One region of the Microbacterium sp. P5_E9 genome, then DNA from elsewhere that is predicted to be linked to it. Evidence: predicted binding sites of a transcription regulator. Region 1 holds the regulator's gene; the other holds the start of a gene.
The links. Region 1 encodes HspR, which represses chaperone genes until heat shock. Its sites were predicted from a motif close to AAGTTGAGTCNNNNNGACTCAACTT; they were not measured.
Positions count from the first base shown of each region.

Region 2: a site for HspR is predicted at 2,309-2,333, ahead of ACXJ3V_RS03750 (Hsp20/alpha crystallin family protein). Genes of this name have one in related genera too.

Region 1 is NZ_JBFUMV010000003.1:203,086-211,225, forward strand. It holds gene ACXJ3V_RS07190 (potassium channel family protein) at 1-152, opposite strand, end outside; gene ACXJ3V_RS07195 (DUF2252 domain-containing protein) at 268-1,638, shown strand; gene ACXJ3V_RS07200 (heat shock protein transcriptional repressor HspR) at 1,676-2,170, opposite strand; gene ACXJ3V_RS07205 (DnaJ C-terminal domain-containing protein) at 2,214-3,212, opposite strand; gene ACXJ3V_RS07210 (nucleotide exchange factor GrpE) at 3,231-3,887, opposite strand; gene dnaK (molecular chaperone DnaK) at 3,891-5,768, opposite strand; gene ACXJ3V_RS07220 (GntR family transcriptional regulator) at 5,983-6,663, opposite strand; gene ACXJ3V_RS07225 (L-lactate permease) at 6,811-8,140, shown strand, end outside.
Region 2 is NZ_JBFUMV010000002.1:72,748-80,887, reverse strand. It holds gene ACXJ3V_RS03765 (ABC transporter ATP-binding protein) at 1-685, opposite strand, end outside; gene ACXJ3V_RS03760 (DUF4287 domain-containing protein) at 775-1,065, opposite strand; gene ACXJ3V_RS03755 (TetR/AcrR family transcriptional regulator) at 1,077-1,703, opposite strand; gene ACXJ3V_RS03750 (Hsp20/alpha crystallin family protein) at 1,812-2,279, opposite strand; gene ACXJ3V_RS03745 (L-serine ammonia-lyase, iron-sulfur-dependent, subunit alpha) at 2,541-4,043, opposite strand; gene ACXJ3V_RS03740 (VOC family protein) at 4,103-4,468, opposite strand; gene ACXJ3V_RS03735 (formate/nitrite transporter family protein) at 4,577-5,527, opposite strand; gene ACXJ3V_RS03730 (DUF3237 domain-containing protein) at 5,612-6,076, opposite strand; gene ACXJ3V_RS03725 (CocE/NonD family hydrolase) at 6,073-7,752, opposite strand; gene ACXJ3V_RS03720 (MarR family winged helix-turn-helix transcriptional regulator) at 7,749-8,140, opposite strand, start outside.

The DNA.
Region 1 (8,140 bases):
CCCATGACGGCCCACAGCGCGACCGCCCCGGTGCCGTGCGCGTCCGTGATGACCTTCCAGGAGTAGGCGATGAGCCACAGCAGCGACGCGATGATCAGCGGCCAGTGGGTCAGCTCCTCCCAATGCCCGATCGTCATGCGTGCGCGCGCCATGGCTGAACTCTAGAGCCGGTGGCACATCGGCGGGATGAGCATCGCCGCCGCTCGCCCGGATGGCGGGAGGACACAGCCCTCCCGGCCGGCAACCGCCGGTGGCAGGATGAGCACCATGTCGGACGCAACGCTCGCAGAGACCTGGACCCGCCCCGCCACCATCCCGGAGCTCATGGCGAAAGGCCGAGACGCGCGACGGGGGGTCGCGCGCAGCACGCTCTCCCGGCTCACGCCCGGTGACCGTGATCCGCTCGGCATCCTCGACGCGCAGAATGCCCTGCGCCAGCCCGACCTGGTCCCGCTGCGGATCGAGCGGATGTCGGCGAGCCCGTTCGCGTTCTATCGGGGCACTGCAGCGATCCAGGCGGCCGACCTCGCGCGCGAGCCGCACAGCGGGATCCTCGTCGCCTCGTGCGGGGATGCGCACGTGTCCAACTTCGGCTTCTACGCCTCGCCGCAGAGGACGCTGATGTTCGACCTGAACGACTTCGACGAGTCCGCCTGGGCGCCGTGGGAGTGGGACCTCAAGCGCCTGATCGCCAGCGTCGTGATCGGCGGACAGGCCACCGACCGCGCGCACGTCGTCGTGCAGGACGCCGCACTGTCCGCGATCCACACGTACGCCCGCTCGATGGCCGTGAACGCGGAGCGCAGCCCGGTGTCGCGCTACTTCGAGCACTTCGACGCCGAAGCCGGCATCGCCTCCATGGACAAGGCCTCCAAGGGAACGATGCGCGCGGCGATCAAGGACGCGGAGAAGCGCACCGGTGATCGCGCCGCCCGCAAGCTCACCACGGCCGGCCCGGACGGCCGGCTCACCTTCGTCGAGCAGCCCCCCACCCTGACCCACACCGATGCAGAGGTCGAGTCGCGTCTCGCGGAGAACTTCCGGCGGTACGCGGCATCCGCCAGCGTCGACATCAGGGTCGTCCTGACCCAGTACACCGTCTCGGATATCGCCCGACGCGTCGTCGGTGTCGGCAGCGTTGGGACGCTGTGCACGCTCATCGTGCTGCAGGACAGCATCGGCAACGCCCTGCTGCTGCAGGGCAAGCAGGCCGAGCGCAGCGTGCTGGAGCAGTACGGCGGGATCGAGCAGCCGCCCACGGTCGCCGACTACATCGCCGAGAACGGGCAGGGCGGCCGGGTGGTCGGCATGCAGCGGATTCTGCAGGCCGTGTCCGACCCGTTCCTCGGGCACCTGCGCGCCTACGCCGGCGACTTCTATGTGCGGCAGTTCCACGACATGAAGGGCGGCGTCGAGATCGAGACGCTCGACGACTCGGCCTTCCAGCGCTACGCCGAATCATGCGCGGCGGTGCTCGCGCGGGCGCACGCGCAGTCGCCTGCGGCCGCCGAGGTCGCCGGCTACATCGGCAACGGCCGGGTCGTCGGCGAATCCATTCTGGAATGGGCATATGCCTACGCGGCGCTCTCGCGCACCGACTACGACGCGTTCGTGGCGGCGAATCCGCCGAAGTCCTGAGCTGACGGGATGCCTCGGCCCGAGGCATCCTTCGCGCTCAGGCGCCGTCGTCCGTCTCGCCTGCTTCGGCACCGGGTGCCGCAGCCTCGGACTCGCCCGCCTCGAGCGGTGCCCGCGGACGCCAGAGCACGAGTTCGGTCGCGCGGCGCACCCGCATGCCGTTGCGGAGCGTGACGACCGAGCCGGTGGCCCCGGCGGCGAACACGCGCGCGCCGGGCCGGCGATCGAGCTCGGTGCGCACCCGGTCTTCGAGGTCGCGCACCCGGAGGTGAAGCTCGCGCACCCGGTCTTCGAGCTCGAGGATCCGGGCGATGGCGGGCAGCCCCATGCCGTCCGAGGACATCTGGGCCACCTCGCGGAGCTGCTGCACGTGGCGCAGCGAGTACCGCCGCGACCCGCCCTGGGTGCGGGCGGGCACGACGAGTCCCAGCCGGTCGTACTGCCGCAGCGTCTGCGGGTGCATGCCGGAGAGTTCAGCGGCGACGGCGATCGCGAGGATCGGGGAATCCTCGTCGATGTCTTCGATGCCCATCCGCCATCACCTCCCTGTCATCGGTCGCACTCGGCCGGAGCGCTCAGCCCTTCGCCTTGGCCACGATATCGGCGCGGGGGTTCTCCTTCGGCTCCACCTCGCGGAACCTCTCCAGCGCCTCCCGCGCGGCGTCGTCGAGGTGCGACGGCACCGCGATCTGCACCTCGGCGAGGAGGTCTCCGGTGCCTTTGGGGCTCTCCACCCCGCGGCCCTTGACCCGCAGTACGCGCCCGGAGGGCGTGCCGGGTGCGACGCGGAGCTTCACCGGCTCGCCGCCGAGCGTGGGCACCTCGATCGTCGCGCCGAAGACCGCCTCGGTGTAGGTGATCGGCACGGTGAGACGCAGATTCAGCCCCTCCCGGGTGAAGACCGGGTGCGGACGCACGGTGACGGAGACCACGACATCGCCGTGCTCGCCGCCGTCGATCGATGCGCGGCCGCGGCCGCGCAGGCGGATCTTCTGCCCATCGGCGACGCCGGCCGGGATCTTTACCTTGAACGGCTTGCCATCGTCGCCCTGCAGCGTGATCGTCTCGCCCTTGGTCGCCGTGACGAAGTCCATCGTCGTGCGAGCGGTCACGTCCGCACCTCTGGTCGGCCCACCCGCACCGCGGAAGCCGCCGCTGGGCTGGCCGAACCGGCCCGAGCCGAACCCGCGATTGGCCTGCTGCTCGTTGAACATCCGGAAGATGTCCTCGAAGTCCTCAGGGTTCGGGTTGCGGCTCCCGCCGCGTCCCTGGCCGAACATGCTGAAGACATCCTCGAAGCCGCCGGTGCCCGCGCCGCCCGAGGTGAAGCGGGCGCCGGAGCCCATGGCCCGGATCTGGTCGTACTCCTTGCGCTGCCCGGCATCGGAGAGGACCGAGTACGCCTCGCTGATCTCCTTGAACTTCGCCTCGGCCTTGGCATCACCCTGAGTGGAATCCGGGTGGTACTGACGCGCGAGCTTGCGGTACGTCTTCTTCAGATCAGCTTCGGTGACGTCCTTGGAGACGCCGAGCACGCTGTAGAAGTCCTTATCGAACCAGTCCTGACTGGCCATGGATGCTCCTCCCGAGCGTCACTCGGCGGGCACCGCGACGACGACCTTCGCCGGACGCAGTTCGACCGCACCGAGACGGTAGCCGACCTCGACGACCTCGAGCACCGTGGGCACGGTCACGCCGGGGGTCGGAGCCTGGTAGATCGCCTCGTGCTGCTGCGGGTCGAAGGCCTCGCCGGCCACGCCATGGGTCGACAGGCCCATCTTCTCGGCCAGGCCGCGCACTTTCTCGGCGATGGCGGTGAACGGAGTGCCCTCTTCGAGGTCGCCATGCTTCTCGGCGCGGTCGAGGTCATCGAGCACGGGCAGGAGCCCCTTGGCGGCCGCACCCTGGGCGCGTTCGATCTCGATCTCCCGCTGCTCCTCGGTGCGCCGGCGGTAGTTGGCATACTCCGCCTGCAGTCGCTTGAGATCGTGCACCAGGGAGAGCTCGTGCGGGGAGGCTACCGCCTCCGCGGCCTCCGCCGCGGCGGCAGCCGCAGCGTCGGGCGACTGCGCTGCGCCGAGGATGTCCTCGATCGTCAGTTCGTCCTCGGCGGCGGCGTCATCCCCGGCGGCGGGGCCGGAGGCGCCGGCGGACGCCGGCACCTCCTCGCCCTGCTCAGCGGACTCGTCCGCGGGACTCTCGTCGCCGACGGGCGGCTCCTCGGGCCCTTCGAAGTCCTTCTTGCTCATCGCCTACTTCTTCTCGTCTTCGTCGTCCACGACCTCGGCGTCGACGACGTCCTCGTCAGAGGAGGCCGCACCGGCGTCGCCCTCGGGCGCCTCGGCCGAGGCATCCGACTGCTCCTGCTGAGCCTGCGAAGCCTGCGCGGACGCGTAGATGGCCTCGCCGATCTTGCCCTGGCTCGCGTTGAGCTTCTCGAAGGCCGCCTTCACCGCGTCGTCGTCCTCGCCGGCGAGCGCCGACTTGAGCGCGTCGACATCGCCCTGCACCTCGGTCTTGACCTCGGCGGGCAGCTTGTCGTCGTTCTCCTTGAGGAGCTTGTCGATCGAGTAGGAGAGCGTCTCGGCCTGGTTGCGGGTCTCGGCGGACTCACGGCGCTTCTTGTCTTCGGCGGCGTGCTCCTCGGCCTCGCGCACCATGCGCTCGATGTCGTCCTTCGGCAGCGACGAGCCGCCGGTGATCGTCATCGACTGCTCCTTGCCGGTGCCCTTGTCCTTGGCGGACACGTGCACGATGCCGTTCGCGTCGATGTCGAAGGTGACCTCGACCTGCGGGATGCCGCGCGGAGCCGGCGCGATGCCGGTCAGCTCGAACGTGCCGAGGGGCTTGTTGTCACGCGTGAACTCGCGCTCGCCCTGGAAGACCTGGATCGCGACCGACGGCTGGTTGTCGTCGGCGGTCGTGAAGGTCTCGCTGCGCTTGGTCGGGATCGCGGTGTTGCGCTCGATGAGCTTCGTCATGATGCCGCCCTTGGTCTCGATGCCGAGGCTCAGGGGGGTGACGTCGATCAGCAGCACGTCCTTGCGCTCGCCCTTGAGGACGCCGGCCTGGAGCGCGGCGCCGACGGCGACGACCTCATCCGGGTTGACGCCCTTGTTGGGCTCCTTGCCGGTCTCCTTCTTGACGAGCTCGCTCACGGCGGGCATGCGGGTCGAGCCGCCGACCAGCACGACGTGGTCGATGTCGGCGACCTTGATGCCGGCCTCGCGGATGACATCCTCGAACGGCTTCTTGGTGCGGTCGAGGAGGTCCTTGGTGAGGTCCTCGAACTTCGCGCGCGTCAGCGTCTCAGACAGCGAAACGGGGCCGCTCTCGGTGAGCGAGAGGTACGGCAGGTTGATGCTCGCCGACATGGAGCTCGAGAGCTCCTTCTTCGCCTGCTCGGACGCCTCCTTGAGGCGCTGCAGCGCGATCTTGTCCTTGGAGACGTCGACGCCGGTGGTGTCCTTGAACTGCTTGATCAGGTACTCCACGACCCGCTGGTCCCAGTCGTCGCCGCCGAGGCGGTTGTCGCCCGCGGTCGAGCGCACCTGGATGGTCGAGAAGTCGTCGTCCTTGCCCACCTCGAGCAGGGACACGTCGAACGTGCCGCCACCGAGGTCGAAGACGAGGATGAGCTCGTCCTCCTTGCCGCGGTCGAGGCCGTACGCGAGGGCGGCGGCGGTCGGCTCGTTGATGATGCGCAGGACGTTCAGGCCCGCGACCTCGCCGGCCTCCTTGGTGGCCTGACGCTCGGCGTCGTTGAAGTACGCGGGGACCGTGATGACGGCATCCGTCACCGTGTCGCCCAGGTACTGCTCGGCGTCGTTCTTGAGCTTGCCGAGGATGCGGGCGGAGATCTCCTGCGGGGTGTACTTCTTGCCGTCGACGTCGAAGGACCACGTGGTGCCCATGTGGCGCTTGACGCTCGCGACGGTGCGGTCGACGTTCGTGACGGCCTGGCGCTTCGCGGTCTCGCCGACGAGCACCTCGCCATCCTTCGTGAACGCGACGACAGAGGGGGTGGTGCGGAAGCCTTCGGCGTTCGCGATCACCTTGGGCTCGCCGCCCTCGAGGACGCTGACGACGGAGTTCGTCGTACCGAGGTCGATTCCAACAGCACGGGCCATGTGTTCTCTCCTTAGTACGGGAAGGGGCGGATGCCTCGACCCGGGGGGTTCCGATGAGTATGTAGGGCGGGTTGAGCCGCGATGACTCAACCTTAGCGAGGGGCCTGCGCGGCGTCAAATACCTTGAGCCGAGACGACTCAACTTCACGGCGCACTGTCAGGTCGATGGCGAAAGCACCGTCGACACGGGCGACCGCGCGGTGCCGCCGTCGCTTCAGAGCTCGATCGGGGCGGAGGCCTCGGGGCCGGGCCGCCCGCCGAGTCGCTCGACGAGGCGCTCCCGCGCACGACCGAGATGCACGGCGAGGAGGGTAGCGGCGGCATCGCCCTCACCCTGTGCGATGAGCTCGAGCAGGCGTTCATGCTCGGCCACGATGGTGCTCGTCGGCAGCAGCGAGGCCCCCTGCACCTGAGACATGCAGAAGACGACTTCCGAAGCGAGCGAGTCGTACACCATGCTCGTCCGGACGCTGGCGAGGGCATCCACCAGGCTCCGGTGGAAGCGCATGTCGGGCTCGACGATCCCCCGCGGCGATGCATCGGCGAGCGCGGCGATCTCGGCGTTCGCGACGCGGGCGGCATCCGGCACCCGTCGATCGGCGGCGAGGCGGCGAAGCACCTCCGATTCGATGATCGCCCGGGTGCGATAGATGTCCCGCGCATCCTCGGGCGTCAGGCGCACGACCCGCGCCGTCTTGTGCGCGCTGCGCTCGAGGAGCCGCTCGCGCACGAGGTTCTCGATGGCGGCCTTCGCGGTCGGCCGAGCCACCTGGTACGAGTCGGCCACCTCGATCTCGGCCAGCGGAGTCTCAGGCTCGAGCTCGCCGGAGAGCACGCGGCGGCGCAGGTCCTCGCTGACGGCGTCGATGATCGAGACGGCGGCGACCTTGGGCATGGGGTCCTCCTGTGATCGCCCCCGATCCTACTGCGCCTGTCTGCCGCGAGCACTTGACATACATGTCTACTTGTCTAACAATGTAGAAGCCAGGTACCACCATGCGACAACGACGCCCATAACAGGTACGACTCGAAGGAGAGTCCCATGTTCCAGCAGATCCTCGACCCGGTGTTCGGGTCACTGCTCCTGTCCGCGCTGGTAGCGGTGATACCCCTCGTGACGCTGTTCATCCTCCTGGGGGTCTTCCGCGTCAAGGCGTGGAAGGCTTCGCTGGTCGGGCTCGCGCTGTCGATTCTGCTCGCGATCGCCGTGTGGCAGATGCCTCCGCTGCAGACCACGAGTGCGGCGCTCGAGGGCGCGCTGTACGGCATCATCCCGATCCTGTGGATCCTCGTGAACGCGCTGTGGGTCTACCGGCTCACGGTCATCACCGGATGGTTCGAGGTGCTCGGCGAGCGGATTCGCGCGATCAGCGACGACCAGCGGATCCTCGCGATCCTCATCGCATTCTGCTTCGGCGCACTTCTCGAGTCGCTCGCCGGCTTCGGGGCTCCCGTCGCGATCTCGATCGCGATGCTCATCGCCGCCGGCATGAAGCCGGTCAAGGCGGCTGTCGTCTCGCTGCTGGCCAACACAGCCCCCGTCGCGTTCGGCGCGATGGCGGCGCCCATCATCGCCCTCTCCGGCGTCACGGGCATCGACATCCACCTGCTCTCCCAGATGGCCGGACGCCAGACGCCGTTCCTCGCGGCGTTCGTGCCGCTCATCCTCGTGTTCATCGTCGACGGGCGGCGCGGCATCCGTCAGACCTGGCCCGTCGCGGTCGTCGCAGGGCTCTCGTTCGCAATCGCGCAGTTCGTCACGTCGAACTTCATCGCCGTGGAGATCACGGATGTCGTCGCCTCGGTCGTCACGGTCATCGCGGTGCTGCTCATGCTCCGTGTTTGGAAGCCCGTCCACACTGTCGCATTCGACCGTGTGGATGAGGGTGAGCCGCACGTCTCGAGCGCCCCGACGGGCGCGGGATCGCCGACGACACTCGTCCAGGTCGCCGAGGCCGTCAAGATCGACCAGCTGCTGTACACGAAGGCGCGGCTCACGTGGAACGCCGTGATGCCGTACGTCGTCATCATCATCGTCTTCTCGATCTCACAGATCCCCGTCGTCAAGCAGTGGATCGCCGAGACGACGACGATCCACTTCCCGTGGCCGGAGCTGTCGATCACGGATGCCGCGGGCAACCCGGTCGGCACCGAGTACAAGCTCAACCTGCTCGGCACCGGAGGCACGCTGCTGCTCATCTCCGGGATCATCGTGGCGATCGCCTACCGCGTCGGGTTCAGCCGCGCTTTCGCCGCCTACGCGGCGACACTCCACCAGCTGCGGTTCACGATCGTCACGGTGACCGGTGTCCTCGCGCTCGCCTACGTCATGAACCTGTCCGGGCAGACCCAGAGCCTCGGCGCGGCGCTCG
Region 2 (8,140 bases), on a different contig from region 1:
CCGGATCCTTCTGACCCGTGTCGGCGAGCAGCCCATCGGGAGTCGTGTCGGCGATGATGCGGCCGGCCCGCATGAGGATGAGTCGGTCGCAGCGGAGCGCCTCATCCATGACGTGGCTGCTGACGATGAGGGTCGCGCCCTGGTCTGCGAGCCCCCGGAACAGCCCCCACAGCTCGTTGCGCAGCACCGGGTCGAGGCCCACGGTCGGCTCGTCGAGCACGAGGAGTTCGGGCTCGCCGAGCATCGCGACCGCGAGCGAGACGCGGCTCTCCTGCCCGCCGCTCAGGGAGTCGATGGTCTGCCGCGCCTGATCGGCGAGACCGACCTGCTCGATGACCCGGTCGACATCGGACCGCGGCGCGCCGATCAGCCGGGCGAAGTACGCGAGGTTCTGCTGGATCGTGAGGTCGCCGTAGACCGACGCCGCCTGCGTGTCGTAGGCGACCCTCCGGCGCTGGGATTGGGTGCCGGCGGGATCGCCGAGCACCGTGACCGTGCCGCCCGCCACCACCTGCACACCGACGATGGAGCGCATGAGCGTGGTCTTGCCGCAGCCGGACGGTCCCATCAGCCCGGTGATTTGACCGCGCGGGATGTCGAGATCGATGCCGTCGAACACATCGGTTTTTCCTCGGCGCACGCGGAGTCCGCGGATCTCGACCGCGTTGCGGACGTCGACGCTCATGATCCGGCGGCGAGGCGGGATCGCGATTTATTCATCACGCGGTGAATTATGCTCTTCGCGCTGAGCGCGGTCAAGAGCCGCCCGCGCGCCTAGGGTGCAGGGTTCGTGGCCTTGCCGTCGAGCCAGAGCGTGTCGGACGGATCGCTGTGGGTTCCTCCCGAATCGACGTGCTTGACGTTGATCTTGGGGCCCTTCGTGATCACGTGCACCAGTGCCATGGCGTGGCCCCGGCCGAGCCCGTAGTCCTCGGCGAGCCAGGTGACGATCTCGCCGGCCTTCGTGCCGGGGCCGAAGCCCTTCGCGGTGGCGAGGTCGATGAACTGGCGGGGGGTGAGCCCGGTCTTGTCCTCGATGTTGTCGAGATATGCCTGGAACGTCATAGGTTCTCCTCTCACCCGGCGGGGGGCCGGTCTCCGGTCAGATAGTGCTGCAGGTTCGGGCCGACCCACGCGACGAGATCGTCGACGGATGCCGCGGCCGCGGCGGGAAGCTTCAGCACATGCCGGGCGAGCAGCATGCCGGCGATCTGCGAGGCGACCAGGCTCGCCCGCAGCTCGGCATCCGGGTGGTCGAGGTCGGCGGCGATGCGGCCGAGGAGCTCGCGGGAGAGGAACGCTGCAAGCAGCGGCGTCGCGAGCCGGTTGCCGATCCCGGCGCGGAGCAGCACCACCCCGCGCTTGCGCACGTCGGGCTTCTCCCAGGCCTCGAACACGTAGCGCGCGATGCGGGCGCCGAGCTCGTCGCGCGGGCCGGCGAGCAGAGCCGGGATGTCGACATCCGGCCGCATCGGAGCATCGACCGCCTCGGCGAAGAGATCCGCCTTCGTGCCGAAGTAGTGGTGCACGAGCGCCGGGTCGACCCCGGCCCGGGTGGCGATGCCGCGGATCGTGGTGGCGTCGTATCCGCGCTCGCCGAACTCCTCGACGGCCACCGTGAGGATGCGCTCGCGCGAGCCCGACTCGCCGCCGCGCGGCCGTCCGCGCCGGCGCTGCGGCGTGGGGACGGCGTACTCAGGCACGGGCTCAGCCTAGAGCCGAGGCATCCCGCGGCGCTCGGGAGGATCCGGAGACGCGGAACCGCCCCGGTCCTTGGAGGACGCGGGGCGGTTCCGTGCGTGTGCCGCGGATTACTGCTCGACGGGCTGCGGCGCGTCGGCGGTGTCGTGCGTGCTCTCGTGGGCCGTGATGGTCGGGGAGCTCACGTCGGACGCCACCGAGATCTTGCGCGGCTTCGCCTTCTCGCTCACCGGGATCGCGACGCTGAGCACGCCGTTGGCGTAGTTCGCCGTGATGCGATCTGAGTCCACGCCCTGGCCGAGGCTGAGCTGACGCAGGAAGCTCGCGCCCTCGCGCTCGCGCGTGATCCACTTCACCCCGTCACCGGAGGTGAGCGTGCGCTCGGCCCGGATCGTGAGCAGCTGGCCGTCCACGTCGATGTCGACCGAGCCCGGGTCGACACCAGGCAGGTCGGCGGTCAGCACGTAGTGGTCGCCGTCACGGTAGAGGTCCATCGGCATCCGGCGCGGACCGCGGCGGGTGTCGAAGAGGCTCGACGCGAGGCGGTCGAGGTCGCGGAACGGGTCATTCGTGGCCATGGAAATCGCACTCCTTCTGATCGTTCTGAAACTTGAGCCTTATCGACTCAAGTACGTTCAGATTAGCACTCTGGCATGCCGAGTGCCAGAGATTCGCGCACGGCGAACACCGGGCTCCGGGCTATCTGCTCGCGCTGTCCAAACCGCCGTTCGCGGCCGTTCTCTTCGGGCGCGTGGGGCGGTTTCGACCGCGCGAGGGTCAGTCGGCGCGGGCCCAGCGGACGGAGCAGACGGATGCCGCGGCATCCGTCGTCGCAATCCTCAGCACTCGATGACGTTGACCGCGAGGCCGCCTTCGCTGGTCTCCTTGTACTTCGTCGACATGTCGATGCCGGTCTGCCGCATGGTCTCGACGACCGCGTCGAGCGACACGTAGTGGCTGCCGTCGCCGCGCAGGGCGAGGCGAGCCGCCGTGACGGCGGTCGACGCGGCGATCGCGTTGCGCTCGATGCACGGGATCTGCACCAGCCCGCCGACCGGGTCGCACGTCAGGCCGAGGTGGTGCTCCATCGCGATCTCGGCCGCGTTCTCGATCTGGCGGTTCGTCCCGCCCATCACGGCCGTGAGCCCCGCCGCCGCCATCGCGCACGCGCTGCCGACCTCGGCCTGACACCCGCCCTCGGCACCGGAGATCGACGCGTTCGCCTTGAACAGCGAGCCGAAGGCGGTGGCGGTGAGCAGGAAGCGACGGATGCCGCGGCGGCGGTTCGCCTCGGCGATGCGCTCCTCGTCCAGGGCGATCGTCGAACCCGCCAGCGCGTCGACCGGCGCCTGGCCGAATCCCAGCAGCGCGCTGCCGACCAGTTCGCCGTAGGGGGTGACGGCGTTCCCCGCACCGAGCCCGGAGTCGGCGAGGTACCGCCACCAGTACATCGCCACGGCCGGCACGATCCCCGCCGCGCCATTGGTGGGGGCGGTCACGACCCGACCGCCCGACGCGTTCTCCTCGTTGACGGCGAGCGCGAACGCGCCGAGCCACTCCCCCGGGAGTTCGCGGTGACCGGTGGCCTCGGCATCCTCCAGCTGCGCCCGGATCGCGCCCGCGCGACGCTTGACCCGCATCATTCCGGGCAGCACTCCGTCCGCGCGCAGGCCGGCCTCGATGCAGCTCGTCATGGCGTCCCAGATCGCATCGAGGCCCGCCGCGATCTGCTCGTCGGAGCGCAACGCCTGCTCGTTGATCCGGGCGGCCTCGGCGATCGTCAGACCGCGCTCGTCGCACGCGGCAAGAAGTTCCGCGGCATTGTCGTAGTCGAGCGGGAAGGGGCGCGCCGCGACCCGCTGGGGCTCGCCGTCGCGCCGGATGAATCCCCCGCCGACGGAGTAGTAGGTCTCCTCGGCGAGCACGGCATCGGCCTCGTCGAGCGCACTGAGCGTCATCGCATTCGGGTGCCCCGGCAGCCGGGTGCGCGGTAGAAAGGTGACGCCCTCCTTCGAGAAGGGGACGGGGTGCGTGCCGTCCAGCAGCAGCGCGCGGCCCTCGGGCCAGTCGGTCCATGCCCGGCGCACGGCATCCGGATCCACCGTGCGGGGATCCAGGCCCTGCAGCCCCGCGACGACGGCGTCGGGGGTGCCGTGCCCGATGCCGGTCGCGCCGAGCGAGCCATAGAGGATGCAGCTAACGCGCGCCACGCGGTCGAGCAGACGGTCCGAGCGCAGGCGGTCGGCGAAGTCGCGGCCGGCCCGCATGGGTCCGACCGTGTGGGAGCTCGAGGGTCCTACTCCGATGGAGAACAGCTCGAACGCCGAGACGTAGGCGCTCATCGCCCCAGGCTACGCCCCGCCGCGCGGCGGGGGTCGGAACGGCCGGCACCCGGCAAGGCTCAGGCCCGCTGGAAGGCCACGAGCCCGACGGTGTTGCCCTCGGAGTCCCGGATGAACGCCTGCCACTCCTCGTGTCCGGCCGGTCCGAGGCGGTCGTCCTCGTGGGTGAAGATCACGTGCGGGTGCGAGATGATCTCGGCGAGCCTATCGAGGCGCTCGATCGCCTCATGCACGTTGTCGACGTGCAGATAGATGAGCGCCGTGGGGGCATTGCGATCGAGCAGCAGCCGCACCCCCTCGAGATCGAAGAAGAGCAGTCCGGGCGGATCGAAGAGTCCGGTGGGCTTGGCGTGCAGCAGCCTCGAATAGAACGCGGCCGCGCGCTCGAGATCATCGGCGTGCTGGGCGATCTGGACGAGTCTCATGACCGACCTCCGGGGGGCGAGGTGACGGATGCCGCACCCGCAGGAGGACGGATGCCGCCGCTCAACGCTACTCCCCGAGCACTCTGCGCGGGCCGCCGCCAATGCGCCTCAGCGCTGGTTGCGCGCTGGGGCGACCCGTCGTCCGCTCGGACCGCGGGTGGCGGTGCGCACCCGGATGGTTCCCGTCGCGACGCGGTCGGACGGCACGACCACCGTGAGCTGCTCAGGCGCGGGCGAGCCCACGACGCCGACCGCGGCATCCGTCTGCTCCGTCTGCGCGATCGCGCGCGGCGAGCCGCCGATGATCCAGTAGCCGACGCCGACGATGATCGCTCCACCGACGAGATTGCCGAGACCCACCCAGAGGATGTTGCTGCCGAAGAGCGCCCAGGTCGCGTTCGGATCGCCCATCATGAGGCCCAGGGTGTAGGTCGTCATGTTCGCGACGACGTGCTCGAACCCGGAGGCGATGAACGCGAGCAGCGCCCAGAAGATCACGACGAGCTTGGCCACATCGCTCTTCAGCCGCGCGCACATCCAGATGGCGAGGCAGACGAGCATGTTGCACAGGATGCCGCGGACGAAGAGCTGGAGTGGTTCTTCGGACGCCTTCCCGGCGAGCATGTCCGAGAGCATCTCGCCGGCGGCGGGGTTGGAGTGCAGGACGCCCGACACCGCGACGAGGGTGCCGAAGACGGCTGCGCCGAGGAGATTGGCCAGGAACGTGAACGACAGCGCGCCTGCGGCCGGCCCTGGCCTGACCACCCGCATGAGCACGCCCTGCGTGAGAGTCATCATCGACGAGGTGACGAGCTCTGCCCCGGCGAACACGACGAGCGTCAGCGCGACGCCGAAGACGAGTCCGCTCACGAGCTTGCCCATGCCGGTCCCGGCGGCGATGAGCGGGCCGGCGACGTTGAGCATCAGGACGACGGCGACACCGATGTACGCTCCGCCGAGCATGCCCGAGATGGTGAACCGCAAGGGTTCGCGCACACCGTGCGCCTTGTGGACGGCCGCATCGGCCTGAACCTGCAGTGTCTCCTCGATCGTGCGCATGCTCGACCTCCTCAGCTCCATTGTCGCATGTGGTCAGACCACAAACAAATGGAGCTGAGAGCTTGCCGCGCCTCGCCCGCGCGACTACGTGACGCGGTACGCCGAGTACGTGACCCGGTCGGCCGCGCGAACCGCCGACGCGACGAAGATCGCGCGCTGCAGGTCGGCGTGCTCCGAGGCCCCTGCCTCGAGCGTCACCACCGTGCGGAAGTAGTAGGCCGAGGGATCGACCGGCTCGCCGCGCAGCAGCGCCTCCAGCACCGCGGGCGGACCGCTGCGGACGCCCGTCGCGTGGATCAGGATGTGCGCACCATCCGCCGTCTTCGCGGTGTACCGCGCGTCGACCTCGATCGTCCCGTCGGGGCGCACGATCTGCCAATCGGCTCCCCCGGCCAGGATCTCGGCGTCGAACAGCCCGCTGACCGACCCGCCCACGATCGGCACGACGCGTCGGTGTCCCCGACGGGTCTCGCCGTGATCCTCCAGCGCAGCGAGCACGACCTCCACATCGAAGGCGTGCTCGAGGCCCGGAACCGGTGCGCCGTTCATCGGACCCACACCGGCAGCTCGATTCGCGAGGCGTCGGGCCCCTCGTGCGAGATCTCCTGCACCGCGACCTGCGTCGCGGCAGCATCGAACGCGGCCTCGGCGGAGCCGGGGTTGCGCGCATAGCGCGGGTGGGCGCCGGAGGAGACCTGGATGCCGACCGAATGCCCGGCGGCGAAGCGATGGAAGGCAGGCCACAGCCCCACCTCGACCTCGCGGAAGCCCTCGGCGTCCGGCAGTGGATCGCTGTCGACCGTGCCGATCGCCCCGATGCGACGGATGCCGTCGCACACGGTCATCGACGTGCCGTCCGGGTGGACATCGGTGATCCGGACGAAGACGTCGTAGCTCGGCGCCGAGGAGCGGAACCGGATGCGGGCGATCGGCTGTCCGGCGATCTCGAGCGGAGCTGTGAGCGTCGCACTGCGGAAGACGGCGAGATCGGTCCGCGCCTCATGCGCGCGGTTGTCGACCGGCTCGGTCTTCGGCAGCAGGCTGGGTCCGCCGACGGCAGGCGTCGCGTCATCGGGGTCGTAGGTGTAGGTGGTCACACCGCCGGTCGTGGCCTCGGTCGACATTGTGCCGCCTGACCCGAGATGCCACTCTTGAGCGGCTGACCCCGCCGGCGGCCAGGACTCGAGGTCGTGCCACTCGCACACACCGGTCTCGAACGCGCGCACTGGCGTCGGCCTCGACGCGGGGGCGCCGCTGAAGGTCTCCTTGAGGAACGCGATCGTCTCGGTGTGCGTCGGCGCCGCCATGCCCGGTGACGTGTGTCCCCATGGTCCGAGGATGAGTCGGGGCGCGCGTCCGGCCTCGACGAGGTGCGCGTAGTCGGCGAGCTGCCACGGCAGGAAGATGTCGTACCAGCCGGTGATCATCGAGACGGGGGCCGCGACATCCGCCACCGACGCGGCGTGGGACTGCTGCGCCCAGTACTCATGGGTGAGGTCCTCGCGACGCACCCAGTCCTGGTACCAGTGGATCTCCTCCCCCGTCGCCGCGGAGTCGCCGGCGCTCAGCGGCAGGACGGCGAACGCCTTTTCGAGCTTCGGGTCGGGCAGCGCCATGCCGATCATGGCGAAGCCGCCACGACGCATCCGGTGCATCATGCGAGTCCAGCCGAGGGCATTGCGCAGCGCGAACGCACCGTTGTCCCACGTGATGGCGCCGAAGTCGGGCATCGTGGTGATGAGCACGAGCGCCTCGGAGGCGTTTTCAGGGTCTTCGAGGGCCATGCGACCGGCGACGGCCCACTGGGTGTAGCCCATGTAGCTCTGCCCGTAGGTGGCGAGGTGCCCCGTGAACCACGACTGCTTCCGCACCCAGCGCAGGGTCGCGATGCCGTCGCGCTGCTCATCGATCTGCGGTGTGAACAGGCCCTGCGATCCCCACGTGCCGCGGCAGCTCTCGAAGAGCACCGTGAACCCCTCGTACGCCAAGGCACGAGCGGACCCCGCGAGTGGGCCGCTGCGCCCGTACGGCCCGCGGATGACGATGGTGGGAAGTGAGGGGATGTCGTCGCCGACGGGTCGGATGAGATCGGCGAGCAGCTGGATCCCGTCATCCATCGGCACGCGCAGATCGCGCTCGATCGTGATCTCGTAGGGACCGAGCTCGACGCCCTTCCGGGATCTTGCGTCGAGCGCGCGCGTGAGACGCTGGCGCAGAGTTGTCATTCCGCCTCCTTGCGGTTGTGGGGGGACTTCGTGGGCTTGTCGGCCGGGGTCGCGGCGAGCGCCTCGAGGAGGTGCTCGAGGGCCGGGATCGCGGCGGCGAGCGCGTCGCGGTCAGCGATGGGGAGGGATGCCGTCGCCGCCGCTACGAGGGCGGCGCTGGCTCGGTCGAACCGCTCGAAGAGCGTCAGCGCCTGCGCCGAAGCGAGCACTTCGACTCGGCGACCGTCCTCCGCCGAGGGGCGCCGCGCGATGAGGCCGCGGTCCTCCATGACGGTGAGCAGGTTGCTCACGGTGGAGCGGCTCAAGCGGAGTCGGTCGGCGAGCTCCCCCGGCGACGAGACGGTCCCCCTCGGAAGGGCACGGATCACCTCGATCTGGGCGTCCGGAA